Regions from separate parts of the Paenarthrobacter sp. 10L420 genome, predicted to be linked through region 1. Evidence: riboswitches for the same ligand, from Rfam matches in the RefSeq annotation. Region 1 holds a riboswitch; each other region holds the start of a gene.

Region 1 (7,461 bases):
TCGGCTGCCTGCGTGCGCTGGGAGGCGCGCTGAACCTTGGGGGCTTCCTTGGTAGCCACAACGGGGCTTTCGAAGGAAACGGTTGCCGTGGGCTCAGCGGTAACAACCGCGGTGGCGACCAACTGCTGGGTGCTGGAGGATTCCGACTTGGAAACGTCGGTGTCAGCGGCCTGGGCCGGGAGTCCAACGCTGAGAACAAGTCCCGAGGCTGCGGCCAGAACGGCGGCTTGGCGGCCTACGGTGCCTGCATTGGTTGAGACAGCCTTGGAAAGGGTGTTCAACGGGTTCGTACGAACCAATTCGGCGCGATGGCGCGCAGGGGTAGTGCGTGATGACACGAAGGTAGCCTCTCCCAATGCCTGCGAGGTGAGCTGTCGGATTCGGATGGGAGTCATCCGGCCGCGCGGCTTCAAGGAAGCTTTTGCGACTTAACCCCAAGGCCTTCTGATTCGAAGGCCAAAATTGGTTCCCCCGCCCCTGCCAGACGATTTTTGCGAACGGACCTCGAGTGGTGGCAGAGCTAGGCAATCCACTCAAGTGCATCGGCCCCCTAAAAAGCCGATGCGCTTTAGACGGTACAACAGATATTCGTGAATGTCACATTCAGGTCACGGGCGTGTCATGAATGCGATAGACAACCATCAACTGGCTCAGAGCCAGCCCATGGGATCTACGACTTCACCGTTTACCTGGACCTCGAAGTGGAGGTGGCAACCCGTAGATGCGCCTGTAGTGCCGCTCAGCGCGACAGTATCGCCACGGCTGACAGTCTGGCCCACCTTGACGTTGAAGGACGACAGGTGGTTGTACGTGGTCTCGAGGCCGTTGCCGTGGTCAATCACGACGCGGTTGCCTCCGCCGTACTCATGCCAGCCTGCGAACGTGACCTTGCCTGCGGCTGCGGCGTGAACGGCAGTACCGCACTGGGCTACGAAGTCCTGGCCGCGGTGGAAGTCACCGGTGCCGCCCGTAAGGGGGCTGACGCGGTAGCCAAACGGCGATGCCGTGACCAGCTTGTCCAGAGGGCTTCCCAGCGTGCCAAGTGAGGATGCGCGCTGAATGCTCCCCGCTGACTGGGCGCTCAGCAACTGCTTGAGCTTGCCGTCAGGATCAGCGGCGGTAGCGACTGCTGCGCGACTGAAATCGATTTTGGCAGAGGCTGCCGCAGAAACTTCGGGTTGGCTGCCACCCGGCACGGAGAGGGCCGCCTCGGCCTGGCCGGATTCGGATGTGGCCATGACCGGGCTTGTGGCAGGCAGGCCTACAGTCAGGGCAAGTCCGGTAGCGGCAAGCGCGACTCCGGCCTTCTGCCCGACACCACTGGCTGCGGCGAAGTCGGCTACCTGGCGCAATGGGCTCTTGCGGCGGCGCACCTGACGCGGGGTGTCGCGTGGCCGGATCTCCATTGCGGCGCGGGCTGGCCGCAGCTCAGCAGCGGGGCCGGACGCGCGGCGACGGCCCCTGACGTTCTGCGATGTCAAACTCTGTTCCTCTCTGGAAAGCCTGCGAAGTTAGCTGTCGGATTCGGGTCAGAGAGTTCAAAGACCCGGTCCGCACGAAGCGCAAACGGCACACAGGTATCCCCGGAAGGACTTGCGTTAGTAGGCACTTCTGCTGCGGACTTCACCCCAAGGCTGCTTCTTTAGGCAGCCGCTTGTGGTTCCCCCGCCTCTGCCAGTAGTTGATGACACACCTGATCTGCTGGCAGAGCTCGGCTCCAGATCAGGTAACGCTTTGGTATCGGCGCTAGTAGATAACTATAGGCGATTAAAGCCCGCAGTAATAAATTCGTTATCTTCCCAAACGACCGTGTTGTGGACGCCCCCATATCACCAGTCGCAGGAATCCGCAGGTCACACGCGCGCCAGCCGCCCCAAAGTGAGATCTGACACGCCCTAGGGTCAGCTGACAGCAACGAAGACGTGCGCAGCTACCTCGGGAGGCAGCTCCAGTGCTCCTTCAATACCGGGAACGCGGACGGAGATGTACTCCCCCACCCGTTCCAAGGAGACAGTTGCGCCTGGACGAATTCCGCCTTCATCGAGCTGGGTGAGGAGTTCGGGCTCAACCTGGATGGGTTCAGCAAGCCGGCTGACTACTACGCGGGAATCGGCAGCGTACCCGTCCATGGCATGCAGCAGGTTCACGTCCAAGCGGGCAACGGGCTGGTTGGCGAGGCCGCCAAGCGCCTCCAAACCCGGGATGGGGTTGCCATACGGTGACTCGGTGGGGTGCTCCAACAACTCATACAGGCGCCGTTCCACCCGTTCACTCATGACGTGTTCCCAGCGACACGCTTCGTCATGAACGTATGCCCAGTCCAGACCAATGACGTCCGCCAGGAGCCTCTCGGCAAGGCGGTGCTTCCGCATGACTTCGGTGGCCCGCTTGCGCCCGACTTCGGTCAGTTCCAGGTGGCGGTCGTTGGACACAATCACCAGGCCATCGCGCTCCATGCGTCCAATGGTCTGGGAAACCGTGGGACCCGAGTGCCGCAGACGCTCCGCAATGCGTGCGCGAAGAGCCACGATGTTCTCTTCTTCAAGCTCCAAAATGGTCCGAAGATACATCTCAGTGGTATCGATCAGATCCGTCATCCAGCTCAGCTCTCCTCGAACGCATTTCTTGCGTAATCTCCACCGTACCGCGTCCCCGCCAAGGTGGATGGTGTGCAACCGACACCTCAGGAACGTCAACCCAAGCCTAGCTTATTTGGAATTACTCTGGATAATTTTTCCCGGGGTCGCAATGCCCATGGTGGTCCGGCATTCCACGTGGCGGACTATGACAACCGCAGATTCCTGACGGTGGGTCCGGTCAGGCAGAATGAGGGAGTCGAAGGGGCAGCCGATGCCACCTGCCCACCTCCCCCTCTCTAACCGATACCCATTGGAGCCACACGTGAGCGACAACAGCATCACTATTCCCGCCGACCTGCTGCCCAAGGACGGACGCTTCGGCGCGGGACCGTCCAAGGTGCGCCCGGAACAGGTCCAGGCCCTGTCTGACGCGTCGACCACCATACTTGGCACGTCACACCGTCAGGCACCGGTCAAGAACCTGGTGGGTTCGGTGCGCGAAGGACTCAGCCAGTTCTTCCGTGCACCTGAGGGCTACGAGGTTGTCCTCGGCGTGGGCGGTTCCACAGCGTTCTGGGACGTAGCGGCTTTCGGCCTGGTTGAGAAAAAGGCCCAGCACCTTTCCTTCGGTGAGTTCGGTTCCAAGTTTGCCGCGGCCACCAACAAAGCCCCCTTCCTCGATGCATCCTCCATCATCAAGTCAGAGCCCGGCACGCGACCGGCCTCCCAGGCAGAGGCCGGCGTTGATGTCTACGCCTGGCCCCAGAACGAGACATCAACCGGTGTTGCAGCCCCCGTCAAGCGCGTAGAGGGCGCCGACGCCGGTTCGCTCGTCCTGGTGGACGCTACCTCAGCCGCCGGCGGGCTGGACGTGGACGTCGCCGAATCGGATGTCTACTACTTCGCCCCGCAGAAGAACTTCGCTTCTGACGGCGGCCTGTGGCTCGGCCTGTTCTCCCCCGCGGCGTTGGAGCGCGCCGCCCGCATCAAGGCCGGCGACCGCTGGATTCCGGACTTCCTGGACCTGCAGACCGCAATTGACAACTCCAAACTGAACCAGACGTACAACACACCTTCGCTGTCCACGCTGGTGACTTTGGACGCACAGGTGCAGTGGCTCAACAGCAATGGTGGTCTGGACTTCGCCAGCAAGCGCACAGCAGACTCTGCCAGCCGCATCTACTCCTGGGCCGAGGCTTCCGAGTACGCCACACCGTTCGTCGCAAAGGCTGAGGACCGCTCCAACGTGATCGCCACCATCGACTTCGACGACTCCATCGATGCAGCGGCAATCGCCAAGATCCTGCGGGCCAACGGCGTGGTGGACACTGAGCCGTACCGCAAGCTTGGGCGAAACCAGCTCCGCATCGCCACGTTCGTCGCTATCGAACCGGACGACGTCTCAGCCCTGCTCGCCAGCATCGACTATGTCGTGGGCGAGCTCAAGAAATAAAAACTCAAGAACTAACTGCCGCGGCTTTTCGCGAAAGGCAGGAAACGGCGTCGTCGGGGTTGTTCCCGGACGGCGCCGTTGCCGTTAATCCCCTAAGCGGGCGACGGCGTCGTCGTCCTCTTCGTCGGCTGGCTCGGCTTCATCGGCTTCATCGGCTTCATCGGCTTCAGGATCGGATGCTTCGGCGGCGTCGTCTTCCGCAGCCTGCACGGATTCCTCGGTCACTTCCTCTACCGTCTCCTCCACCAGGGGCGTCTCGTCCTCCGGGCGGACACGCTTTGCCCAGGGGACCCATTCCGGGGCCAGGATGGAATCCTCAGAGGGCAGGAGGCCAAGCTCGCTGACTGTGACGATCTTTGACCGGGAATTGCGGGTGATCACGGCATACCACTGCCACCCGCCGTATCCCGCAAGCTTCGACTCGAACAAATGCGTGACCACGCGGTCGCCCTCGGACTTTGCGCCGATGTGGGCACCCACCTCGCCCGGGTTCGCGATAGTCTCCACCGCTTCCCGCGCGACGTCGACGGCGGCAGCCAGGAACGCATCCGGCTTGCCAACGCGCCACACGGGGATGCCGGCCCGCTGCTTCGCTGCGACCGGCTTCCGCCCTGGGGTGTCGCTGTTTTCAGGGGCTTGCCCGTTGACAGGATTCGCCCCGGCGACAGGATTCTCCCCGGCGACAGGAACTGGGGCGGCGTCAGTGACGACCCCAGGGCTGGCCTGCGCGTCCCTTCCTGCCTGTGTATCCTGTGCGGATTCCGAAGTCATGGCAGTTCCTAGGCTTCCAGCTCGTCGGCAACCTTGCGCAGCGCCATACCGATAGCCTTGGCCTTGTTGCCCTCCGGGTACTTGCCGGAAGACAAAGTACCGGACAAGTTATCCAGCACGGTCACGAGGTCCTGCACCAAAGGCGCCAGGTCCTTGGCGTTCATGCGCTTGGCCTTGGCGATGGAGGGCGTCTTGTCCAGGACCCGAAGGCCCAATGCCTGGGCACCACGACGGCCATCGGCCACGCCAAATTCCACACGCGTACCGGCTTTGAGCTCGGTTACGCCTGCGGGCAGCGATGTCTTGGGCAGGAATACCTCCTGGCCGTCCTCAGCCGCGAGGAATCCGAAGCCTTTTTCCTTGTCATACCACTTGACCTTGCCGGTGGGCACGTAATCAACCTTCTTCGTTCTTGCTTTGGAGACACGCCACGCCGCCACCGCATCCGCAGGGATTTGCGGGATCGAGGGAGACAGCACGGTCCGTGTTGGTCTGTTACTTCAAGGTTATCCTGCCGGACCAGCTATTCATGCTTTGCCGCCGCTTTGCGGCGCCTTGCTGCACCCGTTGCTTCACCCGTTTCTGCACCTTTCCTGCACCCTGGCAGCGGTGCGGGCCGCGATGCCGGCCGCCGAAAAGCCCACAGGCCTGTTTTGTGTGCGCTGCTGCTAGCGTTAGGCGCATGACTTCCCCGGGTTACCGCCGCCCCCTGATGATCGTCGCCGCTGTGATCGCCGTCCTTTCCCTGGCTGCAGTGGGCGCGGTCATGGCTATCGCATTCAACGGTGGAGTGGCACCAGTGTGGATCACGTCCATCGCGCTATATGGACTGCCGGTTGCCTTCATGCTTGCCGTGGTCCTGGTGTTGGATGCCGTCCGTCAACGGCGCCGGCAATAGCTAATCAAGCGTCGGCAACAGCGAACCAGGCGCCGTCAACAGCGAATCAACCGGGACGGCTTTGCCTTGGCCACGCACGAGCGGCCCTGTGGCGGTAACGTTGGATTGATGTCCCTTATTCGCGCGCTCAGCAAGGAACTGGAAGCGCGCAGCGATAACTCGCTGCGGGCCTTGTTTGCCGCGCGGCCAGACCTGATTTCTCCCATGGCCCCGGACTTCGCTGCCTTGGCAGCCCGGGCAAGTGCGCGAGTCAGCGTGCAACGGGCGTTGGAGCGACTCACAAAGCCTGAAATGCAGGTTCTGGAGACGCTCCATCTGTGCACGAATGCCGATACCGGTCACAGTGTTTCTGCTGCCGGACTCAAGAAGGTCATTGCAGGGTCCACTCTCTCTGCACTGGAACCGATCCTCGCCAAACTTCAGGAGTTGGCGTTGATTCACCGGGCCGATCCGCCGGCGGCATCAATTTCACAACCGAATTCCCGGCAACGGTTCTACCTTCCCGTTGGAAGCCTGAAGGACGTGATCGGCATCTATCCGGCCGGCCTGGGCCGAAGCTACACGGAGCTGGTCAGGTTGCAGCCGGCTTTCGCCCAACGGGTGGTTCAGCTCGTAGCCGAGCTCCATCACTGTGGCTTGGACATCCACCCTGCCAGCACTCCCATGGACGCCGCCTTGTCCCTGCAACGCTGGACGTCAAGCCCCGAGAATGTGCGCGCTATTCTGGCCACGGCGCCCGAAAGGACCGTTGGCTTGCTGGACAAGTTCGGCAGTTGGGCCATGGGCGCAGTCCCCCAGGCTCAACGGCGGGCCTCCGTGACCCACGAAAGCGCCGACGTCGGGCCTGTCGATTGGCTGCTGGCCCGCGGCCTGTTGGTTCCCCTGGATGCCGGCCACGTCGAATTGCCACACAGTGTGGGCATCGCCCTGCGGGGTGGTGCGATCGTTGACGACTTCACCCTGAGCCCTCCGGTTCCAGAACTGGGCCACACGAGTTCTGCCCTCCGGCGCAACGCCGCGATGGGCGCCATCGCCGAGACTCTACGGCGCACCAGCGAGGTGCTGTTTGCAGTCCGTGAGCAGCCGCTGGCAACCCTCCGGAGCGGCGGCGTAGGCGTGCGTGAGCTCCGGCGCCTGGCTGAATCCATCCGCTGCGGCGTCCACGAAACTGCCCTCCTGCTGGAGTTCTGCGCGCTGGCCGGCCTTGTGCGGCTGGACGTTGACAGTTCCACGTGGATCCAGCCGCCACAGTTGGAATGGCTCTCCCTGCCGCGACAGGAACAGTGGCTCTGGCTGGTGAACGCCTGGTTGGCCAGCGAGCGGGCACCTTCCATGGTGGGCCAGCCCCTCCCGGGAGCGACGTCCGGCTCGCCATCCCATCCAGGTTCCGCCGGCAGCACCATCAATGCATTGTCCGCGGAGGCTCAAAGGCCCGATGCTCCAGTGGTCAGGCGCAGGATCCTGGAGATCCTCAATGAACTGACGGTTGAGGCCGCAGCTCCGGATGGCAAAGCACCTGTCCTTGACGCGCGCGCGGTGCTGCAACGGGCGGAATGGGCGCAGCCCCGCATGTCCCGCCGGTTCAGCTCGCTGGTGAGGGGGATCCTGGAAGAAGCCACCTTGTTGGGCTTGATGGGGTCCGGGGCCTTCACCCAGTTGGGATCTGCCATCGCGCTCGGCCATCCGGAGGAGGCGATGACCCTCCTCGGTGAACACCTGCCGGCCGCGGTCAACCACATCCTCCTTCAGGCGGACCTCAC
Region 2 (7,461 bases), on a different contig from region 1:
ACACAGTCCGCGGTCCGTTCATGCTTGGTCTTGAACATGACGCGCTTATTCGGCTGGTACGTCCCTCCGAGCGGTTTGGAAAGTATGCCGTCGAGCCCAGCCCCCTCCAGCTTCACGAACCACTCCTGCGCTTGATCAAGTTCCGTCACCGCCGGCGTTACGTACACGGGCGCCTCAGCCCTGGCGAGCGCCTTCTCCAAGGCGGTTCGACGCTCGGAAAACGGCTTGTCCATGAGGTTCTCCCCGCCCAGGGCAAGGATGTCGAATCCGATGAAGGAGGACGGTGTCTTTTCGGCAAGCATCCGCACACGGCTATCGGCAGGATGGATGCGCTGCTGAAGGCCCTCGAAATCGAGCCTGCTGTCAGCTATGAGGACGATCTCGCCGTCGATCACGCATTTGTCCGGAAGGTTCTTCTGAAGGGCTTCCACCAACTCGGGAAAGTACCGCGTCATGGGACGTTCGTTGCGGCTGCCCAGGATGATCTCGTCACCATCTTTGAAAACGATGGTCCTGAACCCGTCCCACTTCGGCTCAAAGTGGCCTACATCAGGGATCGAAGGAACGGACTTGGCAAGCATGGGCGAAATGGGCGGCATCACTGGGAGGTCCATACGACTATGTTCTACCTGCCAGCCGCGGCGGAAGCTAGTCTTGGGCGATGGATATCTTGGCCGTTCTAGTGGCTGTACTGGCAGCACCTGCCCTCATTGCGGCCCTTTGGTTCTGGGTCTCGCGCCAGAACAGCAAGGGGAAAGTCCGGCGCGGCGCCGCGGGTGGGATCCTGGGCGTGACGGACGAAATTTTCCGACCCGAGACCCATTACGCACACCAAATCCAAAGGATCCAGCTCGAGTTGCCAGCCCCGGCTCCGGCCCCGGAGCCTAAGTCCTAACGGACCTTCGCGCTGGAAGGCGTCCCGCCCGTTACATTAATGTGACTTTACTATGGCGCTCATGTACGGTCTAAGAGCGACCCGTATCTCCGCTGGGCCGCTTCCGGGTTGACGCCGAGCTCTGCCGCAAACCGGGATCCGCCAGACTAGCGGCAGAGACGGGGGACCCAGAGTTCCCGGGCCTGATTTTCCATGGGCCCTTGGGGTGAAGCCGCCATGTGCGGCCGGACGGCCTCGTCCGAACCCGACAGCTAACCTCGCAGGCGTTGAGAGGCAACCACCATGTCCCCAACCATGGATCAGCCGCGCCGCGCCCAAATAGCGCGCGAGCGTACCCAACCAACCGGACGCCGTCGGGCCCAACCCAGCGGATCCTCCACCAGCACGCCGGAAGCAGAAACAGGTTTTACAAGCACGACGCCGGAACCCGCCACTGCTCCTGTTCCCACCCCTGCGGCACCCACCACGCGCGCAGCCGCTCGCGCGGCAGAGCGTGAACGGGCAGCCCAAGCTGTAATCGCTCCTGAAACAGCTCCGGCAGAAACAGCACCGGCGGACTCTGCCCCAGTAGACTCCGCTGCTCTGGAGCCGGCTACGGCTGCGATTCCAACAGTTCCGGCGCCCACGCCGCTCGCTCCCGAACCGGCTGCAGATCCCGAGCCCGCCACCGCTGCCATTCCAATGGTGGCTGCTGCTGCACCCACCCCCGCCGCGCACGAACCCGAGCCCGCCACCGCTGCCATTCCGATAGTGCAGGCGCCCACGCCCGGCACTGGGGATCCGGTCACAGCCGAAATTCCGACCGTTGCCGCCCCTCTTCCCACACCTGCGGCTCCGGCGTTCCCTGCTTCGCCGGCGGAGTCAAAGAGCCCTGCCCAGCTCGCGGCAGCCGCCACCGCCGCAGCTGGTCTCGCAAGCCGGAAAGCCCTTCGTGCCCAGGCATCCGGTAGCGGGACAGCCCCTTCCGCGACAACGGCTGCCGAGTCCCCGACGGGCGTTGCCCCCACGTTTGGAGCGTCGTCCTTCAGCCACGAACCACACGCAGTCCTCACCAAGGCCGCCTCGGTCAAGACAATGGGCCAGCGCATGGCAGTCGTCGCTGGGGCATTGGGCCTGGTATTGACCGTTGGCACCATGAGCCAGGCCTTCGAGCTTCCCTTCTTCGGGCAGGAAACACCGGCTCAGGAAGCCAGTGACGCAAAGACGGGTGGCGACAGCAGGCAGTCAACCTCGGCCACCCCCGCACCCAGCTCGTCCAGCTCCACTGCATCAGCTTCGTCGGCGACCAGCGAGGCCGGACAGCCGGCAACTGTTGCAACGCAGTCGTCAGAAGAGGCACCTGCTCAGGGGTCGTCGTCGTCACTTCCGACTCCGCAAGTTTCACTCGCGGATCCTGTTTGGGTCCCTTCGTCGGCCCCGTCGGCTGTTGTCCCTGTGCCGGGCGTGACAACTCCTGTCCCAACCCAGCCGGCCCCGAGCCCGGTTCCCTCGGACACGGTTACCACCCCACCCGCCACAACGACGCCCAGTCCCACGGTTACTCCGACACCTACTCCAACCCAGACTCAGGCACCGAAGCCAAAGCCAACCGGAAATCCAAATGCCACCACGCCGTCAAGTGGTTCAGCCTTGGACCTGGACGGCATACTTGACGGCGCCACAGGGATCTTGAAGTGAGCACGCAACTTCCCAGGACCAGCAAGCACGTCGGATGGCACGGCCGGTACTGCAGCAGCAGCCGCACTGCCACCTTCCGCAATCGGATGGGCCGTTGGAGCTGCCAACGGCTGCGTCGGGCCTAAGGAATCACAGCTACAGCAATCACGGCAACAAGATGAGGCAGGCACCCGGGTGCCTGCCTCATCTGTTCCGTCTCGCTTTGTGTTTCGTGTGGCTCCTGTTCCTGGCATGGCGTTTCTAGCCAAGCAGCCACGCGACGATGACCAACGCCCCGATGCAAAGCACGGTGGTGCAGAGGATGACATCCCTGGCCATTGTCATTCCGCGTCCGTAAGGAGAAGCGAAGAGGAAGACGTTCTGGGCGGTTGGAAGGGCGGCCATGATGACGCTGGCCAACAGGTGCTGCCCGTCCAAGCCGAACACAAAGCGTCCCAGCACCCAGACCACCAGGGGCATGCCTGCCACCTTCAAGGTGGTTGCCACCACGGTCTCCACACGGCCATCGCCCCTTTGGAGAGGTGCCTTACCTGCCAGCGATATGCCAAAAGCCAGCAGAACCATAGGCACGGCAGCGCCGGCGAGCATGTCAATGGGTTTCTGGACGAGCTCCGGAGCATCCCACCCCGTCAGAGCCATCACCGCCCCTAGCCCCGAGGCGATAATCATGGGATTGGACAAGGGCTGCAACAACATTCGTTTCCACGAGATTTTTGTACCACCTGCCACGCCCAGGACGCTGAGGTAGAAGGGCGCCATAATCAGGAGTTGAACCAGAAGGACTGGAGCAACATGCTGCGCCGTGCCCACTGCATACAACGAGACAGGAATGCCAATGTTGTTCGCGTTGGCGTAACTACTGGCCATGGCACCAACTGCCGTTTCGGCGACCGGCCGCCTGAAGAACATGAAGCTCAACAAACAATAAAGAAGGCCTATAACGGCTGCTGACAGGAGTGCCAGAGGGGCATCGACCCCGAGTGCGGCACGGATATCGCTTTCACCTACCACCGTGAACAGCAGCGCAGGATTGGTGATGTAGAAGGCCGTTCGAGTCAGTGCGCTTTGGACATCAGGGGCCAGCACTTTGTAGCGGGCGGCGAAATATCCCACCGCGATGACCGAAGCGACGATGAGGATCCCCGAGACAACGCCGCCCACCGTGCTCCTAAAAATTGTTGAGAAACCGCTTTCTCAGCGTAGGGGACGCCTGCGTGGGTGTCCACTTTGGCCGTTCCGCAACACTCGTTCCCCAACACGCGTTCCACAACACTTGGCGACTCACCGGCTCGGCACCCGCTAGATCCGGGGGCGCGAGGCCCACCGCTGGGCCTTCAGTGCAGCATGCAGCTCGAGCCGGATCCCACCGCTCAACGGATCAGCTCCGATGAGTTGGCGGATCCGGCCAAGGCGGTTGTAGATGCTACTCCTGTGCAGGTGAAGTTTCGCCGCGACGTCCTGCACGGAGCTGTCGTTGTCGTAGAGCAGTTCCAGCACGGGCAGGAGTTCGCCGTTCTTATCCTGGTCCTCCAAAGTGCGGAAATGAACCGAGCCCGTGTCATCCCAGCCGCCCGGTGCTTGAAGACGATCGAAGAGTTGATAAACGCCCACCGCCCGGCTTTCCACCAGCTCCCCAAGGGGCGGATCCACGGCTGCGGCCTGTGCTGCCACTTTGGATTGCCTGTAGGCCCCTGCCAATTGCCGGATGACTTGGAACGGCTCGCTGATGCCCAAGATCACACGGTCCACCGCGCGGCCCGCCCGCTTAGCGAGCTCCAATTGATAGTGCACCAGGACCTGGGCGTGGTCCGCCCGGCCTCCGGATTCCCGGAACAGAACGACCGAATGCGTCTCCGTCCCTGCGCTGAATAACGCGGCGTTGACACCAATGGTGGACTGCAACGCTGCTGTCCGGTGGGTTAGCGTTGCAGCAATGGGGTCGACGTCGGCTCCCCCACCATCCGCGTCCAGGACGGTCACCAGTTGCCACGGGCCGCGGCCCTGGATCTCCTTCCAACCGGCCACCGCTGCCACTGCGTTCGACTCCCCGGCACAGGCGGCCAGGAACTCCTGCTCCCGCCTCCTTCGGAACTCTGATTCGGCCGTGTTGGAATCGAGCAGCAAACCAGCCAACAAGTCCAGTTCGTCACGCACGCCGGGCAATTCGGCGAGTATCGCCGTCGCGGTTTGCTCCTCAAGGTCCTGCTGCACCCACAAGTAGCCCACCCGAAAACCCCGCACCAGCAGCGGGACGCAAACCCGGCCGAGCATGCCCAGCTCGTCGTTCGCCGGAACAACAACCGGGCGCACCGCCGTCGAGATGCCGTGCGAGAGCTGCCAAGCACTGACATCGCTTGGCACGCGTTTGCTCAGGAGGAAGTTCACCCGGACGCGGTCGGCGTGGGATTGGTTGGAACTGTATGCGAGGAGGACGCCGTCGAGGTCCTCCAGGGACAGCCCCCTGCCCAGCTTGAGGGCCACACGTTCAACGATCTCCTCGACGTCCTGCTGCATCCAGAAAGCGTACCAACATCAGGCGACACCTGACGCTCTTGTACTCGACAAATGTCGAGCTGGTTTGAAGAAGATCCTTGAATTTACGGGGTTTTCACGTCTGCTGGCCTGGAGGATCATGTCGCCTGCCTCACAGCCGGATTTATTCTGGAATCACAGCCCGCAGCAAATATCCGGCCGAAAAAGCCGCTAACGATGGAGCCAGCAAATGATCATCGGCGTCCCTAAAGAAATCAAGAACAACGAGTTCCGCGTAGCCATCACGGCCGCAGGTGTCCACGAGTTCCGCACTCACGGACACACCGTTCTGGTTGAGCGGGGAGCGGGCTTGGGCTCTGGCATCACGGACGAGGAATACTCGATCGCGGGCGCCGAAATCGTTGCCGACGCGGACGACGTCTGGGGCCGGGCCGACATGGTTATGAAGGTCAAGGAACCCATCAAGGCCGAGTACCACCGCTTCCGCAAGGGCCTGATCCTCTTCACGTACCTGCACCTGGCCGCTGAGCCCGAGCTCACCGCCGAGCTCATCAACTCCGGCGTCACGGCCATCGCCTACGAAACGGTTCAGGAAGGACGCACCCTTCCGCTGCTCGCCCCGATGTCAGAGGTTGCAGGGCGCCTGTCCGTCGTGGTCGGCGCTTCCTCGCTGATGGCACCGGCCGGCGGCAAGGGCATCCTCCTTGGCGGCGTACCGGGTGTCCGTCCGGCCAAAGTTGTTGTCCTCGGTGCCGGTGTTGCCGGAACCAACGCCGCCGCCATGGCACTGGGCCTCGGTGCTGATGTCACCATCATGGACATCAACATCAACCGGCTGCGGGAACTCGACGCCCTCTACCAGGGCCGCTTGAAGACCGTGGCATCCAACGCCTACGAGATCGAGAAGTCAGTTGTCGACGCAGATCTCGTGATCGGTTCCGTCCTGATCCCCGGTGCCAAGGCGCCCAAGCTCGTCACCAACGAACTTGTGTCCCGAATGAAGCCGGGCTCTGTCCTTGTAGACATCGCCGTCGACCAGGGCGGTTGCTTCGAGGACACGCACCCCACCACCCATCAGGAACCGACGTACAAGGTCCACAACTCGATCTTCTACTGCGTTGCCAACATGCCTGGCGCTGTTCCCAACACCTCCACGTACGCACTGACCAACGTCACCCTGCGCTACGCCGTGGCACTGGCCAACCTGGGCGTCAAGGCCGCATTCGACCGCGACCCCGCCCTGGCCGCCGGCCTCAACATCGCTGCAGGCCACGTGGCACACCACTCGGTTTCGGAGGCGCACAACCTGCCCCTCGTGGCCGACTGGCACAGCGTGGTTACCGCCTAGGCTTTGCCCTGGCGTTGACTAGTCGCTGACCCGCTGTTTCGTCGCTGCCCAGCGACGAAACAGCGGGTTTTCCACGTTCTGGGCATTGGTGAGCGTCAACGGGCTCTCTAGCCGTTGCCGGGAGTGACTGGTTCCTCAGGGACAACGTGAGTGGGGACCGGCACGGGGATATCCGACTGCCGAAGGGTCGGCGGGGTTACGTTGGGCGCCTCGATGCCCGGAGGCGTGATGGGTGCAGCGGGAGTCGGGATGCTGATGTTGCCGGGCTGACCATTTCCGGGGATCTTCGGTGTTTCGGGCATTCCCCCGTTGGGAGCCTTGGGTTCATTAGGGTGTCCTGACGCTCCGTTGGTGCCGTCTTGAGACTCCTGGCTGGGGTTGGCAGTTTTCCCGGTCGGCGTGTTGCCCGCTGGGTTGTGACCGGATGGGTAAGGGTACGCCGGAGTCACAGTGCGGCCACGCTCCTCTTCCGAGGGGGAACCAGGATTCTGCCTTGATCCATTGCCTGATCCGGGCGTTAGCTGCGAAACTACCGAGCCGATGGTGGAGCCGAGGTGTTGGAAAGCTCCCGGGATGCCGCCCTCGGAAGCGGCTGCAGCCGTAGCACCGCCCGCCAATGACACTGCCACAGCGAACCCGGCGATCGCAGCACGGCGCTTACGACGACGGCGGGCCGCGAGTTCGTCAGTAGTCGTTGAGTCTGCAAGGGTTGAGTCAGTGGGCGTTGGGTCAGTGGGCCCTTGGACTGACGTAAGTATCGCCGTCGGTGCACCTGCCACCGCGGAGGTGACGTCCGCCGTCGTGCTTCTGCTGCTGGCAGCCGGGTCGCTGATCATCAACGCACGGACGGCCGCGGAGGGCGTCGGAGGGGTGCTGGCGAGGGAGCGCAGTTCAAGAAGTTCGGCACGGATGTCGAGGGCGTCGTCGAGTCCGGAATCGGCCAACAGGCGGTCAACAGCCTGCTCACCTGTATTACCGTCGGTTGGACCGGTCCGCCGTCCGGCCGGGGTGATGTGTTCACTCATGGTGTGCCATTCCTTCGTAGTGC
Region 3 (7,461 bases), on a different contig from region 1:
TGCCTTAAGCACACCCCACCTGCGTGCCAAAAAACAGCTTTAGCGTGCCCCAGTGTCTGAAATGCCGGACAACGCTACTTGACGCCCAACAACTCCTCCACAGTTCCGATGCCGAAGAACAGCAGGAAGGCGGCTGCCACTGCCCACATCAAGGGGTGGACTTCACGTGCACGGCCCTGGAAAGTGCGGATCAGGACGTAGGAGATGAAGCCTGCGCCGAGGCCATTGGCAATGGAGTACGTGAACGGCATGAGTGCGATGGTCAGGAACGCGGGAATGCCAACGCCCCAGTCCTGCCAGTCGATCTTGCCAACCTGGGACACCATCATGAAGCCCACAACCACCAGCGCAGGTGCAACGGCTTCGAACGGGACCAGGTTGATGAGCGGCGTGAAGAACATGGCCACCAGGAAGAGCAGGCCCGTGACAATGGAGGCCAGACCGGTGCGGGCACCTTCGCCAATGCCCGCGCCCGACTCAACGAAGATCTGGTTGGACGAAACGGACGCGCCGCCACCAACGATTGCGCCCAGGGCATCAACCTGCAGGACGCGGTCCACGTTGGGAATGTTGCCGTGCTCGTCCACGGTTCCGGCCTCGTTGGCCAGGCCCACCATGGTGCCCATGGCGTCGAAGAAGATGCTGAGGAGGATCACGAACGCCAACAGCGCAGCAGCCACAAATCCGAGGTGTTCAAAGGCCCCAAAGGGGTTGGCTTTGCCGATCAGGGAGAGGTCCGGAGCGCCCCATTCGGAAAGTGTGGGGGCCACCAGGGACCAGCCACGCGGGTTGACGTTTTTCCCGTCGAAGCTGGGACCAATGTGGAGCGTGAACTCGAGGATGGCGGCCAGGGCGGTAGACACCACGATGCCGATCAGGATTGCGCCGCGGACCTTGCGCACTACCAACGCGATGGTCAGGATCAGGCCGACGGCGAACACCAACGTCGGCCAACCCATCAACTTGCCCTCCACACCCAGGCCGAGCGGGACAGTGGTGCCTGCGGCATCCGGAATTCGCCGGACAAAGCCGGCGTTCACAAGGCCGATCAAGGCGATGAAGAGGCCAATGCCCACTACGATTGCCGTCTTAAGGGCTTCCGGGACGGCCCTGAAAACGGCCGTGCGGAATCCGGTGAGTACCAGGATGAGCATGGTGACACCCGAAAGCACCACCAGCCCCATCATGTCCGGCCACGTCAGCCCGGGGTGGGAGGCAACGGTCACGGCCACGAACGCGTTCACTCCCAGCCCGGTTGCCACCGCGAAGGGGTGCTTGGCCCAGGCGCCCATGAGGATGGTCAGGATGCCCGCCACGAATGCAGTCGTTGCCGCTACGGCCGTGAAGCCAAGAGATGCTCCGCTCGAGTCTGCCCCGGAGAGGATCAGCGGATTCAGCACCACGATGTAGCTCATGGCGAAGAAGGTCGCGAAGCCGCCACGTATTTCCCGCGAGTAGGTGGACCGGCGCTCGGAGATTTTGAAGTAGCGGTCGATTGCAGAACCTTGTTTCAGCATGAAGGTCTCCGGGGATCGGGGGAGTTTGCTCTCAAATCCTATGCCCGCCGATGCGGGGTGCCGGGACGATTCGCCTAGTCTGTAAGGAAGCCAACACTAGGAGAAACCGCCCCATGCGTACCATCCGCCCGCTTCTGGCCGCCGTCGTAGCCGCTATTGCGTTCGCTTCCGCGTTGCTGCTGGGCGCCGCTCCGGCCTCCGCGCACGACGTCGCCGAATCAACAACTCCGGCCAACGGTGCGCGGGTAGCTGAAGTGCCGGCGTCGGTGTCGATCACGTTCAACAACCGGCCACTGGCCATCGGTTCGGGCGTAACTGTCACCGCTGGGGGCGAAAACTGGGCAGATGGCGCAGTGGAGATCATCGACAACATGGCTGTCCAGAAGCTGCGTCCGGGCGCTCCGGCTGGCGAATACACGGTGGTGTGGCGCGTGGTCAGTTCAGACTCCCACCCGATTGAGGGAACCTTCAAGTTCACTGTTTCCGGAACAAGCACGACGACGGCGAGCGGCTCAGCAGGCGCCTCCCCATCGGCTTCGGCGGCTGTTCCGACGGCGGGGACGGCAGCGCCCGGTACCGAAAATAGTGAGCCCGCTCCGGCAGTTTCCCAACCCTTCCCCTGGAGCATTGTTGGCCTCGCCGTCGTGGCAATCGGTCTCGTGATCTTCCTCGCTGTTACAGCCCGGAAGAAGCTGGCGGCTCCGAACGAGCCGGATGACGAAAATTCCGCGGAATAACGGGGTTTTCTACATACTTGCGAAGATCTCGAAACGGTCACTGCGACACGCCAAAAACGAACTGCTCGTTACGTAAATGTGACTTTGAAGTGATCTTCCCGTACGGTTGTACTTGTGCCTGTTCCACGTAACGGGCATTTCCGGGCTGATTGCCTAGCTCTGCCACAGTCCGGAATCCGTTCGCAGACAAACCTACGGCAGAGACGGGGAACCCATTTTGGCCCGCTTTCAGAGCGCGCCTTGGGGTGAAGTCACGAAGCTTCCGCTGCACAGCGGGGGATAGTGGCCGGGTGACTCCCATCCGAATCCGACAGCTAACCTCGCAGGCATCGGGAGAGGCTCTTTCATGTCTTCACGCATTCTTCGCGGCCGTCGTAAGGCGGACAGCGTACGTCCTAATCCGTTCATTTCCATCTCCAAGGCTGTTGCCAGCAACGCATCCGGCGCAGGTCGCCAAGCCGCTGTCATCGCAGCAGCTTCAGGCCTCGTCCTGACAGGCTCCATTGCTGCCCACGCAGCAGAGACCCCTGTTCAGCGCGACTCCAGCCCTGCTACGGTCGCCGAGACCGTCACTGAGGGTCCCACCAAGGTTGTTACGGCCGCCTCCACGGCCACGATCAACTTCGAGCGCCCTGCGGTTGCTTCCGTTGCGGCTCCCGTTATTGAAAAGCCGGCACCCGTTGCTCCGGCTCCGGTTGCCAAGCAGGCCCCAGCAGCGGCCACTGTCAAGGCCGCCGCAACTACTACGGCTACCGCTCCGGTGGCAGCCGCGCCTGCTGCTGCGGCTCCGGCTGTTGGTGGCGTCAACGCCGCTATGGTTGCCTCGGCTTACGCCCAGATCGGCATCATGCAGGATTGCACCGCCATGGTGGAACGGGCCCTCGGCTCCGCAGGCATCCCGGTTGGCGACCTCGCACCCATGCAGTTCCTGAACTACGGCAAGGTTGTCAGCGACCCCCAGCCCGGTGACATGATCGTCCAGTCCGGCCACGTAGCCATCTACATCGGCAACGGCCAGGCCATCAGCGGTGGCATCAACGGCAACCAGACGGGCATCCACCCGATCAGCTGGCTCACCGCAACCGGCCCCATCACGTACGTACGCGCTGGCGCCTAAGCTTCACGCTCCAACTCAAAAGGCCGGTGCCTTCGAGGACTAACGTCTTCGGAGGCACCGGCCTTCTGAGTTAACTTTTGTTCGTTTCTAAGCCAGGGCGATGCCCGGCGAAGCTGGTAGAGCCACCTTGGCTGAGATTGCTTGCCCTACTGCCTTGGCTTGCCGGAGTACTTCCTTGGGCGTGGGTGTAATGAGTTCCCCCACGCCTACCAAGTGCATTCCCACGGCACGCATGGCTGCCACGAGGTTCTGGCCTATGGCGATTCCCAAGTCCGTAAGCATTCGGCGCAGTTGGCTCTGGGCGCAGCGCGTCACCACGATGTGGTCGGCCAGAAGAACTCCTGTGGCTGTATGCACGGCCCATTGCCGTGGGGTGGATTCAAGCGGGCCGTAAACGCCCAGCCCAGCCCTCTGGCTGGCCGTGTTCAGGCTTGCTGCGAGTCCATATCCAAGCTGCTGGGACGAGTCGCCGCCCAGGAAGTCCAGACGAACAGCGCGTGTGGTGGTGCGGACATCCAGGTGATGGCTTGCGGCGTAGTTGCGCAAGTGGCGCAGGATCTCGTTGCGTTCCTGCATTGCCGCGGGGTCCGCTGCGTCGCAGCGCTGGAGCATTCCCGTATGGACCGATGGTCCGGTGGTGGACAAAGTACCAAAGCCATCCAGCACGATGGAACCTACGCCATAGCGGCTGAGCTCGCTGGCAACAGCCAAACCGGACAGGCCGGTACCGATCACCACGGTGGTAGTCCGTTCCGTGACGGAATCAGGAGTGAGTGACACTGCTTGGGTTCCTCCTTGACGTGTGTGCCTTTCGGCAGCGCGTGGGATCGCGTCCGTGTTCCCCAAGCGGCCGCAAATAAATGGCCGGATTGTGTCCTGGGACACTTTTGCCGGCCATTCGGTGACTCGAACACTACCGAACTTTTTCTGCCATGGATAGCCTCGGCGGCAGCGTGTTTTGGATGTTCATCCGCAGCGCAACCTGGAGGGCGGTGAGCGTGCCGAAAACCGAGCCCGGACCGTTATCCACATAGCCCATAGTCGCCTTGATTCGGCATTGCCAACCGAGAATAGTGGGCATTGGAAGGAGAACCCCAGCGGGTTTCTTCGGCCTCGGCTATTGGTTGCACGCCAGCAAGGGGACACCGGTACGGAGAACCTCTGGCAGAATGGCCGGAACATCAAGCAGTAGGTGGAGAGGCGGGCCCCAATGGACCAGCACGGCAGACACGTTGAAGAACCACGGGACGGCGAGGAGCAGGCAGTGGCGCCTGGTGGAATCGTCGTCGGAGTGGACGGATCCGAGCATGGTCAATGCGCCCTTGTGTGGGCCGCGCGTGAGGCGGAACGGCGCCAACTTCCCCTGCATATAGTCACGGCTTATTCGGTGCCCATCTTCGCGGCATCCGGCCTCGACGGCGGGTACGCCACTGTGGACGATTCCGTGATCCGCGAGGGCGCGGAAGCAATCGTCAAGCAGGCCATGGATAAGGTCTCGAAGAACAACCTCGACGTCGATGCTTCGGTGGAGAACGGCGATGCCGCAGGGGTCCTCCTGGACTTGTCTGCAAACGCCGCGCTCCTGGTGTTCGGCAGCCGTGGCCGTGGCGGCTTCGTTGGGCGTCTCCTGGGCTCGGTCAGCAGCGCCTTGCCGGCTCACGCAAAATGCCCCACCGTAACGGTCCCGCTCTACTGTGCGGACCGTTTGGGCGAGAACACCGAGGACAAGCACATTAAGGCTGAGCACGCCAAGGCCGGGCCACGCACGGTGGAAAACGTCGTCGCCGTGGGTGTGGACGGTTCAGAGCAGGCGCGCGTCGCTGTCCTTGAGGCAGCCGAACAAGCCCAGCGGATGGGGGCCAAGCTCCGCGTCATTTGTGCCGTGCCGCAATACAGCGGCTCCTTGGCCTGGGTGCCCGCACCTTTGGACCGCGATGCCCTGTTCGCGGACATCAAAGTCCAGCTGGATGCAGGCGTCGCCTGGCTCCGCAGCCATTTCCCGCAGTTGACTGTGGAAACCGACCTGAGGGACGGCTCACCTGTTGACGTCCTGGTTGAGGCCAGCCGGGGCGTGGAGCTGGTTGTCCTGGGTACACGGGGCCGTGGTGGTTTCGCAGGCATGCTCCTTGGTTCCACTTCCGACGGCGTCCTGCATCACGCCAAGGGACCGGTCCTCGTGGTTCCGGACCGGGAGGACCCGCGGCTGGCAGACCGGCCCAAATTCGGACCCATGCTCGGTGCGGCTTAGGCCGCTGGCGCGCACCGTCCATGGATAACCGGGAGCCTGGGAAGCATAGGCAGGAAAACAGTGCGGATGTAAGTGGCCCGGTCTTCATTCGGGACATTGCGGACATCCGGGCGGACATGCTCCCCGAGGTAGGTGGCAAGGCCGCCAACCTCGGCGAGTTGAGTGCCGCCCGCCTGCCGGTGCCGCCAGGCTTTTGCCTGACAACGTCCGCCTACCGGTACGCCCTCTCAGCGATTGGTATGGAGGACATCTTTGCCCTTCTGCAGGACGCCGAAGCTTCTGACCTTGACGAACTGAACAGGCTGGCCGCCCGGGCCAGGTCCTTGGTGCTCGACGCCGGAGTTCCCACCGACGTCGCAGAGGCGGTACGGGCGGCGTATCGGAAGTTGGGAGACGCTGCCCCCGTCGCAGTGAGGTCCTCAGCCACGGCCGAGGACCTGGCCTTCGCCAGTTTTGCCGGACAGCAGGACACTTTCCTGAACGTGGTGGGAGCAGACGCAGTCCTGGATGCCGTAAGCCGCTGTTGGGCATCGCTCTGGACGGACCGGGCCGTGAGCTATCGGACAACCAATGGGATAGATCATTCCACAGTGACGCTGGCGGTCGTTGTCCAGGAAATGGTGGATTCCGCGACGGCCGGGGTGATGTTCACGGCCAACCCTGTCACGGGGCGGCGCCGTGAAGCTGTGATCGATGCCAGCCCCGGTCTGGGCGAAGCCGTGGTGTCAGGCGCCGTTAATCCCGATCAGTACGTAGTTGATATGCAGAGCAACTCCATCCTGAAACGGACCCTCGGCGACAGACAGGTAGAGATCCGATCGCTGGCTGGCGGTGGCACTGAACGAATTGAGCGAGCGGGTGGTGCTGAAGCACTCGAAAACCACTCCGTGCAGCCGTGCCTCAGCGATGACCAGATCCGGGCCCTGGCCGACTTGGGCGGGCGCGTCGAGGCCCACTATGGAGCGCCGCAGGATACAGAATGGGCGATCGATTCTTCCGGAAAACTGTGGCTCACACAGGCAAGACCCATTACTACCCTCTATCCGCTGACCTCGCGAGTGTCGGCGACTCCCGGTGAGCACGCATTCCTGAACTTCAGTCTCGCCCAAGGCCTCACCAGGCCTCTGACGCCCATGGGTCTGGCGGGTATCCGCCTGATAGCCTCCAGCGTTGCCCGCAGGGCTGCCTTCGATGTCCCAGATCCACGCTCAGGACCATCGCCCTACTGTGAGGCCGGGCAGAGGATCTTCTTCGACTTCACATCCGTGCTGCGCAGCAAGGTGGGCCGGGCCATTGTGCCGCGCATCTTTGACATCATGGAGGCCCGTTCTGCTGCGGTGATTCGTGGGCTTTTCGATGACCCGCGGTTCTCCGTCACCATCAAAACTCCTATAAGGCTCATCCGGCACGTTGCGCCCGTTGCGGCTAAATACCGTGTTCCAGAGTCGGCGATCCGGGCTCTTTTCCGTCCCGATGCCGCAATGAAGCGCCAAGAGCAGCTGGAGGCAGAACTCCATCAGGCCCTTCAAGTGCCGGAGGGCATCACCGCCCTTCAGCGAATCGCCCACGTACAGAGAATCCTGGGGGAGGAAGTATTCGCAACGGTTCCCCAAGTCCTGCCCCTTCCCGTTCTGGGCTTTGCGATGCTGGGACTCGTCCGGAAAATGCTGGGCGAGCAAGCGCCCTTGGACCAGCTGCAAACAGTGATTCGTGGGCTGCCCAACAATGTCACTACGGAGATGGACCTTGCACTGTGGCAGCTTGCAAAGGAAATCAGGGATGACCCGGAGGCCCTGGCCTTCCTGAGTTATCCCACACTTGAGGAACTCGTTCGGCAGTTCA
Region 4 (7,461 bases), on a different contig from region 1:
CATCCGCCGCGGAGGCCAATACTCACGGGAGCACGAGAGGGAAGCCCGGGCATGGTGCGGGCGCTGTAGCGCAGCGGGCCACTTTGGTGAGGGCGCGGTAGCGTAGCGGGGCATCTTGCAGCGGGCGCTGTAGCGTAGCGGGGCATCCCGAAAGCGCCGTTGTTGCGTGAGGCACGAGCGCAGGCGCAGGCGCAAAGGGATCGTCCCGCGAAAGCGAAAGGGCCCGCGACCTGACAGGATCGTCCCGCGAAAGCGAAAGCGCCCGCCCTTACAGGACAGGCGCTTTCGGCTGCAGCAGCTACTTAGATCGAGTATTCCGGAGCGGCCCAAACGATAACTTCGGGGTGCTCGTAGAAGCGGTAGCCCTGGCCGCGTACGGTGCGCACCGTGTTGGCCAGGCGACCCAGCTTGGAACGGAGGCGGCGGATGTGGACGTCGATGGTGCGCTCGTTCGGTACTTCTTCGGCGTTGCGCCACAGGCCCTCAAGCAGTTCGTCGCGGCCCACCGTGCGGGTGCCGTTTTCCACGAGGTAGTTGAGGAGCTCGAATTCCTTGAACGTCAGGTTCAGGGACTCGCCGTCGAGGTGGACTTCGCGGCGGGCGAGGTCGATCAGCACGCCGGAGGGGCGGGCTTCCTGCTGCGGTGCCGGGCGGGCAGCCTCGGTGCGCTGGCGGGCGGCGACTGTGGGGTCACCGAAAGTGGAACGTACGACGTCGAGTGCGGACCCGGGCGCCCCGGCCGGTGCGACGGCGACTGCAGCGTAGCTCTCAGCGCCGGTGACCAGGGACTGTGCGTAGGCCCGGATTTCCTGGGCGAGCTTAGCGATGGAGGTTCCTGCCGCTGCTGCTGTCTCTTCGTCGATGCCCATGTAGAGCACGAAACCGCGGGCCACGTTGTCGTTGGCGACGGGGCGAAGGCGGTCAGACTGCGCAATGACAGGAGTAGGCGCCGTCATGGGTGCTGGCTCGTTGGTGGGAACTGCCCGCAACTGGCCGTAGGAGTTGGGGTTGTACCCCTGTGGCACGTAGCCGGGAGCCTGCTGGCCGTTGCCCTGGGGGGCGGGGGCGTAGCCGGGACGGTTGCCGAAGCCGGGGCGGAGCCCTGCGTTTGAAGCGGCCTTGTTGGCGTTTCGGACGGAGATGTGGACGTAACCGGATGCAACTGACATGGAGTGATTACCTCAAAAGTGAATAGCCGTCATCGCGGCTTCGAATGCTGGTTGTCCCCGCAATGAGTTTGGGGAAGGGCGCCCAACGCTGGGCTAGGGGGCGAATGCCTGAAACTTCTTTGGGGTGGAAAGTTAGGCTTGCATTCGACAACAGCGGGTCACGTCGCCAGCGGGTGAGCTGGACCAGATTGCTGCGGCTGCAGGTGCTGTTGAGTTCTTGTTCACATTGGAAGTGTGCAACGTAACAATGGCAACACGCAAGTAACAAAGCGCCTAACCGTCCACATTTTGAGACAAGAGGGTCTATTGTGCTGCAGATCACAATTCTTTCACTACGGAAAATGAACGTCATTTCATTCGGTTCCGATAAGAAATATTCGGCTTATGGTGAATTTTCTTCGGCCAATGGTGCATGATGCCCTTCCTGATTCCCGGCAGGCGCAAGACGACGGAATCTCAAGATCTGAAACACTTGCTGTCCAATCGCAAGCCACTCTCGTCTCGAATTTTTCCCTCAAAATCTGCTACAAGCCGTAGAAAGGGCGCGCATGGGACGGCCATGCCCCGCAACGCCTTCCACCGAACTCCCACGTCGCTAGTGTTGACCTCACAGCGTCCTCACAGGCTCGGCAAAGCTTCGCCAAACCAGAAGAATGGAGAGTTGTCCCATGGCATCCCCGCACTCCATGACGAACAACCTTCCCCAGCTTTCCCACCCGGACGGCTCTCCTATCCGCGCCTTGGTGGTGGACGACGAACCCAGCCTCTCCGAGCTCATGAGCATGGGCCTTCGCATGGCAGGCTGGTCCGTCGCGGTAGCAGCCGACGGACCAGAAGCCGTGAAGCTTGCCAAGGACTTCCGCCCTGACGTGCTGGTGCTGGACGTGATGCTTCCAGGATTCGACGGCGTCGAGGTCCTCAACCGGATCCGTACCTTCGCGCCGGAAGTGCCCGCGCTCTTTCTCACGGCCAAGGACGCTGTCCAGGACCGCATCGTAGGTCTTGCCGCCGGCGGGGACGACTACGTCACCAAGCCCTTCAGCATGGAGGAAGTCCTCCTTCGCCTGCACAGGCTCGTCCAACGTTCGGGCGTTGCCGCCATGGACACGGCGGAACTGGTGGTGGGTGATCTCACGCTGAACGTGGATACACGGGAAGTCTCGCGCGCCGGCGAAGACATCCAGCTCACGGCAACGCAGTTCGAGCTGCTTCGTTACCTTATGGAGAACCCCAAGCGCGTGGTCAGCAAGGCGCAGATCCTGGACCGCGTCTGGGACTATGACTTCGGCGGGCAGGCCAACATCGTGGAGCTCTACATTTCCTACCTGCGCAAGAAAATCGAAGCCAACCACCCGCCAATGATCCACACCATCCGTGGCGCCGGCTACGTCATCAAGCCTGCGGACTGAATCTTGTCCACCCTTTCAGGAGTAACCCGCAAGACCCAGCGGAACTGGCTCAATCCCACCACCTGGCATCTGCGCACGCGATTGGTCCTGGTGGCCATGGCCTTGCTGGTAGCGATTTGCGGGGCAGTCGGAGTGGTGAGTTACGCCTCCATGGACATGTACTTCAACAAGCAACTCGATAAGCAGCTGGAGCAGGCGTCAAGCCGCGCGAATGACTTCGGCAGGCCGCCGTCGAACTTTCCCTCAAGCGGGCGGCCAGATCCTCTGGAGGCCCGCGGCCAAGGTGCCGGTACCCTCAACGCGAGGATTGACGGTTCCACCGTCATTAACTCCGGCCTGCTAAATTCGAATGGCCGCCGCGTCGCACTTTCGGCAGAAGACAAGCAGGTCCTGCTCTCACTCCCCCGTGACAACCGGCCTGTGGACCGTTCATTGTCCAACGGCGACTACCGGCTGGTGGCAGTAAATACCACCTACGGCGACGTGATTGTGACGGGCCTGCCGTTGGCTGATAAGCAAAATGCCGAGGCCTCGCTGGTATGGACCATGGTGTTTGTTTCCCTTGGCGGACTGGTGCTGATCGGCCTTGCCGGTACCGTCATCATTCGCCGGACCATGCGGCCGCTGGAGCAACTATCGGAGGTTGCAACCAAAGTATCGCGCCTTCCCCTCGACGCCGGTGAAGTGGCACTCGCTGTGCGCGTACCGCCGTCGGCCTCCCATCCTGGAACAGAAGTAGGCAGCGTTGGCCACGCTTTGAACCAAATGCTCAACAACGTTTCCAGGGCCCTGGAAGCCCGTCAGGAGAGCGAAACCAAGGTCCGGCAGTTCGTTGCGGATGCCTCCCACGAACTGCGGACGCCGCTGACCGCCATTCGTGGATATACCGAATTACTCCGCATGACGGAGAACTTCACGGACGACGGCCGGAAGTCCCTGGCACGCGTCCAGAGCCAGTCCGAACGCATGACCACCCTGGTGGAGGACCTGTTGCTGTTGGCGCGGTTGGACGAAGGCCAGCCATTGAAGGTCACGGATGTGGACCTTACCCAGTTGGTGATCGAGACCGTCAGCGACGAAAAGGTGATGGCACCGGATCACATCTGGAAGCTCCAACTCCCCGACGAGCCCATCACGGTACGCGGGGACGCAACCCAGCTGCATCAGGTGCTGGCCAATCTCCTGTCCAACGCCCGCAAACACACCGATCCAGGTACCACAGTGATCACTGGCGTCGTGCTCTCCGCGGACGGTACCGCGGTGGTCACGGTCACTGACAACGGGGCTGGCATTCCGCCTGAATTCCAGGGCCATGTTTTCTCGCGTTTTGCCCGCGCTGACGCCGCGAGATCAGGCTCTGAAGGAACCTCCGGATTGGGCTTGTCAATCGTCGAATCAATCGTCCAAGCGCACGGCGGAAGCGTGGCAGTAACGTCCAAGCCGGGGTGCACCGAGTTCATTCTGAGACTCCCGTCAGTTTCGAACGAACACGTATAACGAATCAGGCAACATGACGCGCCGTGACCGTGATCTCTGTTACCCAAATGTGACTTAAGCCGAAACCTCCTGTACCTTCGAAAGGGTGGGTCGCCCATAGTTGGCCCACACCCGGGATGCGCCGAGCTCTGCCACTTCCCGGAGTTCCGTTCTCATTCGAGGCAGAGACGGGGGACCCAGAGTCTCCGGGCACAGTACTTTCCTTGCCCTTGGGGTGAAGCCGCAGCTACGCGCGCGGCCGGATGACCTCATCCGAACCCGACAGCTAACTCCGCAGGCGCTGAGAGGTAATCACACATGTCTGAATTCAACGATCAGACGCGCCCTTCCGCGCGTCACCGTGACGAACACAACGCTCCCCTGACCAAATCGCAGTCTGTTCTGAAGACCGCTGCCCGCCGCGGCAAGACCGGTCAGCGCATGTCCGTTGTTGCAGGAGTCGTTGCCGCAGCATTGGGCGTCGCATCGCTTGGCCAGGCCGCAAACGCCGCATTCAACCTCCCGGAAACGAGCCAGGCATCCGAGACGCAAGCCACGGCCCAGGTCAGCAACAAATCAGCGGAAATCTCTGCGTCCCTGGATGCTGCTGCCAAGAAGGGCGCCGGCGATAGGGCCGCTGCAGATCAGGCAGCAGCAGCTGCACAGGCCGCTGCCGAGAAGGCTGCCGCTGAGAAGGCTGCGGCCGAAAAAGCCGCCGCCGACCAGGCAGCAGCCGCACAAGCCGCCGCCGAAAAGGCTGCCGCTGATGCAGCCGCCAAGCAGGCTGCCGATGCCGCCGCTGCTGCAGCCGCAGCCGCAGCAGCTGTTCCCAAGGCCGTGGACGATCCCGCTGCTGCCAAAGCTTACGCCGCCAGCATCCTCGCCAGCTACGGCTGGGGTCCGGGTGAAATGACTGCCCTGAACACACTGTGGGAGAAGGAATCCAACTGGCGGACCACCGCGACCAACGCGTCCAGTGGCGCCTACGGAATCGTGCAGTCTCTGCCAGCTTCCAAGATGGCAACTGCCGGCGCCGACTGGGAGACCAACTACCAAACCCAGATCAAGTGGGGCCTGAACTACATCAAGGAACGCTACGGCTCCCCCTCGGCCGCCCTCGCCTTCCACTTGGCCAACAACTGGTACTAAGCCAACTCAATAAGCAGGTTTGAGCCCACCCCAGCGGGCTCAAACGTGCAGGGCCTGATTACCGCCCCGTTTTCCGCCGTTCGCAGCAGTGATTACTGCAGCTGACAGCGGGAACGGGGCGGTTTTCGCGTTTCAGGTGGCGACGGCTTGCACCTCACGTAACGTCAGGACTTAGCGTTGTGCCCATGACGGGAACAACAGGAACCGGACCGTGGAGCATCGGTGAACTGGCCACAGCATGTGGCGTCAGCGTGCGGACGCTCCACCACTACGACGAGATCGGGCTGCTGTCCGCAAGCCAAAGGACATCATCTGGTCATCGCCGGTATTCGGAGAGCGACCTGCGCCGCCTATACCGGATCAGATCGCTTCAGATGCTGGGGCTTCCGCTCGCTGCCATCGGCAAGGCGCTGCAAACGCCCGAGGATGATCTGGAGTCCCTTCGAGACCTCCTCCAACAGCAGCTGGTCCATGTGCAGGAGCATGCCCAGCAACTCCAAGCGCTCCAAAACCGTTTGGGCGAGCTGTTGTCACGCATGGACGGACACGCCATGCCCACCCCTGAACAATTCATGTCAACGTTGGAGATGATTACCGTGCTCGAAAACAACTTCACTGCCGAACAACGCCTGCAGCTCGCGGACAAGCGGGAAGAACTCGGCGCAGAAAAAGTCGAAGCCGCCAAGCAGCAGTGGGCTGCCCTTGTGGAAGAAGGACTGGCACACGTCGAAGCCAACACGCCCGTTACGGACCCCTCCGTCCAGGAATGGGTGCGCTCATGGGACGGCATAGGTTCCATGTTCCACTCCAGTGAGGACACCAAGGCCGCAGCGCGTGCGGCTTGGCAGGAAAACACCCAAGCCATTAGCGCCGGCCTGCCTTGGAGCGCTGAGCAGTTGGCCGGGCTGATGGCATATTTGGAAAAGGCGCGCTCGGCCCGGTAACTGGACTGTGCCTATACTTCCGGTTCGGCCTATGCTTCCGGTTCGGCCTCTGCCGCACCTCGAACGGCTGCGATGGAGGCAGCGACGTCACCTGCGTCCGTGGACCAATTGCTTACCGAAATCCGGAGGATGTCACGTCCTCGCCATGAGGAACCCGACATCCATACAATCCCTTCCGCCATGAGCCGCTGGGTGATGCGGTGTGTGCGGTCGTCACTGCCGAAGGCGACCGACACTTGCGTGAAAACGACGTCATTCAGAATTTCCACACCCGGGATCTCCGCGAGGCCCTCCGCCAGCGCGCGGGCGTTTGCTGCAAGCCTGTCCACCATGGCTATGACTCCGGACCGGCCCAACTGTCGCAGCGCTGCCCACACCGGGATGCCGCGGGCCCTACGGGACAGTTCCGGAACTTTGTCGAACGGATCGCCCAGTCCGGTCTCCGTTGCAATGAGGTAACTCGTGTGAACGCTGAAGGCGCGTCTAAGGGCTTCCGGCCGGGAGACGATGGCCAAGCCGCAGTCGTAGGGAACGTTCAATGTTTTGTGGGCATCGGTGGCCCACGAATCGGCTGCCTCTACTCCGGCCAGCCGCCCGCGCAGATTTGGGCTGACTGCCGCCCACAGCCCAAAGGCGCCATCCACATGCACCCAGGCCTCCCGGTCATGGGCTACCGCGATGGCTTCGGACATCGGATCGAACGCACCGGAATGCAGGTTGCCGGCCTGCAGGCACACGAGGGAAGGCCCGGGTTGCTGGTCCATGGCGTCGGCAAGGGCTTCCGGCAGGATCCTGCCTTGATCGTCCGTGTCCACGGGCACGCACGCTCCCAGCCCCAGATACCGCAGGGCGAGATCCACGGCGGCGTGCCGTTCCCGGCCGGCAAACGTTGTGATGAGCGGCGCGCCGGTCAGGCCCAGGTCCGCCAGGTCCCATCCTGCCTCGTCCATCAGGTATTGGCGCCCGGCGGCCAGGCCCGCGAAGTTGGCCGTGGTAGCGCCAGTGGTGAATCCGACGTCGGACCCTCGCGGAAGATCCAATAGTTCCAGGAGCCAAGCTGCTGCGGATTCTTCGATGGCAGCGGCAGCGGGAGTTGCAAATCTGAGTCCGGCGTTTTGGTCCCATGCCGAAACAAGCCAGTCTGCGGCCATGGCAGCGGGCAACGTCCCGCCCATGACCCAGCCGTAGAAGCGTCCGGACTGGATGGCCATCAACCCGGGCTCCGCCAATGCGGCGAGCTCGTCTACTACGTCAGCCGCGTCCGTTGCTTCGTCGGGAAGGCTCGAAAGAAGGCTCGCGGCAACTTGGTCGGCG

What was found. A riboswitch is a leader RNA that binds a small molecule or an ion and turns the genes downstream of it on or off. The one in region 1 is predicted to bind cyclic di-AMP.
Region 2: it holds a riboswitch for cyclic di-AMP, as region 1 does, so the genes downstream of both, AC1DD5_RS16725 (hypothetical protein) here and AC1DD5_RS08850 (M23 family metallopeptidase) in region 1, are expected to answer to the same signal.
Region 3: it holds a riboswitch for cyclic di-AMP, as region 1 does, so the genes downstream of both, AC1DD5_RS24205 (NlpC/P60 family protein) here and AC1DD5_RS08850 (M23 family metallopeptidase) in region 1, are expected to answer to the same signal.
Region 4: it holds a riboswitch for cyclic di-AMP, as region 1 does, so the genes downstream of both, AC1DD5_RS16235 (aggregation-promoting factor C-terminal-like domain-containing protein) here and AC1DD5_RS08850 (M23 family metallopeptidase) in region 1, are expected to answer to the same signal.

Annotation. Positions count from the first base shown of each region.
Region 1 is NZ_JBFTJK010000004.1:90,988-98,448, reverse strand. It holds gene AC1DD5_RS08855 (C40 family peptidase) at 1-338, opposite strand, end outside; cyclic di-AMP (ydaO/yuaA leader) riboswitch at 343-506, opposite strand; gene AC1DD5_RS08850 (M23 family metallopeptidase) at 651-1,481, opposite strand; cyclic di-AMP (ydaO/yuaA leader) riboswitch at 1,488-1,717, opposite strand; gene AC1DD5_RS08845 (iron-dependent transcriptional repressor DtxR) at 1,902-2,597, opposite strand; gene serC (phosphoserine transaminase) at 2,902-4,032, shown strand; gene AC1DD5_RS08835 (DUF3027 domain-containing protein) at 4,117-4,803, opposite strand; gene AC1DD5_RS08830 (cold-shock protein) at 4,812-5,195, opposite strand; gene AC1DD5_RS08825 (hypothetical protein) at 5,486-5,701, shown strand; gene AC1DD5_RS08820 (helicase-associated domain-containing protein) at 5,810-7,461, shown strand, end outside.
Region 2 is NZ_JBFTJK010000012.1:12,704-20,164, forward strand. It holds gene AC1DD5_RS16715 (ATP-dependent DNA ligase) at 1-614, opposite strand, end outside; gene AC1DD5_RS16720 (hypothetical protein) at 662-895, shown strand; cyclic di-AMP (ydaO/yuaA leader) riboswitch at 1,025-1,175, shown strand; gene AC1DD5_RS16725 (hypothetical protein) at 1,178-2,572, shown strand; gene AC1DD5_RS16730 (AEC family transporter) at 2,813-3,733, opposite strand; gene AC1DD5_RS16735 (PucR family transcriptional regulator) at 3,872-5,086, opposite strand; gene ald (alanine dehydrogenase) at 5,295-6,413, shown strand; gene AC1DD5_RS16745 (hypothetical protein) at 6,521-7,438, opposite strand; gene AC1DD5_RS16750 (RNA polymerase sigma factor) at 7,435-7,461, opposite strand, start outside.
Region 3 is NZ_JBFTJK010000031.1:17,095-24,555, forward strand. It holds gene hutG (formimidoylglutamase) at 1-1, opposite strand, end outside; gene AC1DD5_RS24195 (NCS2 family permease) at 75-1,517, opposite strand; gene AC1DD5_RS24200 (copper resistance CopC family protein) at 1,631-2,254, shown strand; cyclic di-AMP (ydaO/yuaA leader) riboswitch at 2,429-2,597, shown strand; gene AC1DD5_RS24205 (NlpC/P60 family protein) at 2,601-3,371, shown strand; gene AC1DD5_RS24210 (FAD-binding protein) at 3,459-4,151, opposite strand; gene AC1DD5_RS24215 (universal stress protein) at 4,582-5,619, shown strand; gene AC1DD5_RS24220 (PEP/pyruvate-binding domain-containing protein) at 5,640-7,461, shown strand, end outside.
Region 4 is NZ_JBFTJK010000011.1:80,614-88,074, forward strand. It holds gene AC1DD5_RS16220 (winged helix-turn-helix domain-containing protein) at 303-1,169, opposite strand; gene AC1DD5_RS16225 (response regulator transcription factor) at 1,838-2,578, shown strand; gene AC1DD5_RS16230 (sensor histidine kinase) at 2,582-4,075, shown strand; cyclic di-AMP (ydaO/yuaA leader) riboswitch at 4,210-4,367, shown strand; gene AC1DD5_RS16235 (aggregation-promoting factor C-terminal-like domain-containing protein) at 4,373-5,203, shown strand; gene AC1DD5_RS16240 (MerR family transcriptional regulator) at 5,389-6,147, shown strand; gene AC1DD5_RS16245 (pyridoxal phosphate-dependent decarboxylase family protein) at 6,177-7,461, opposite strand, start outside.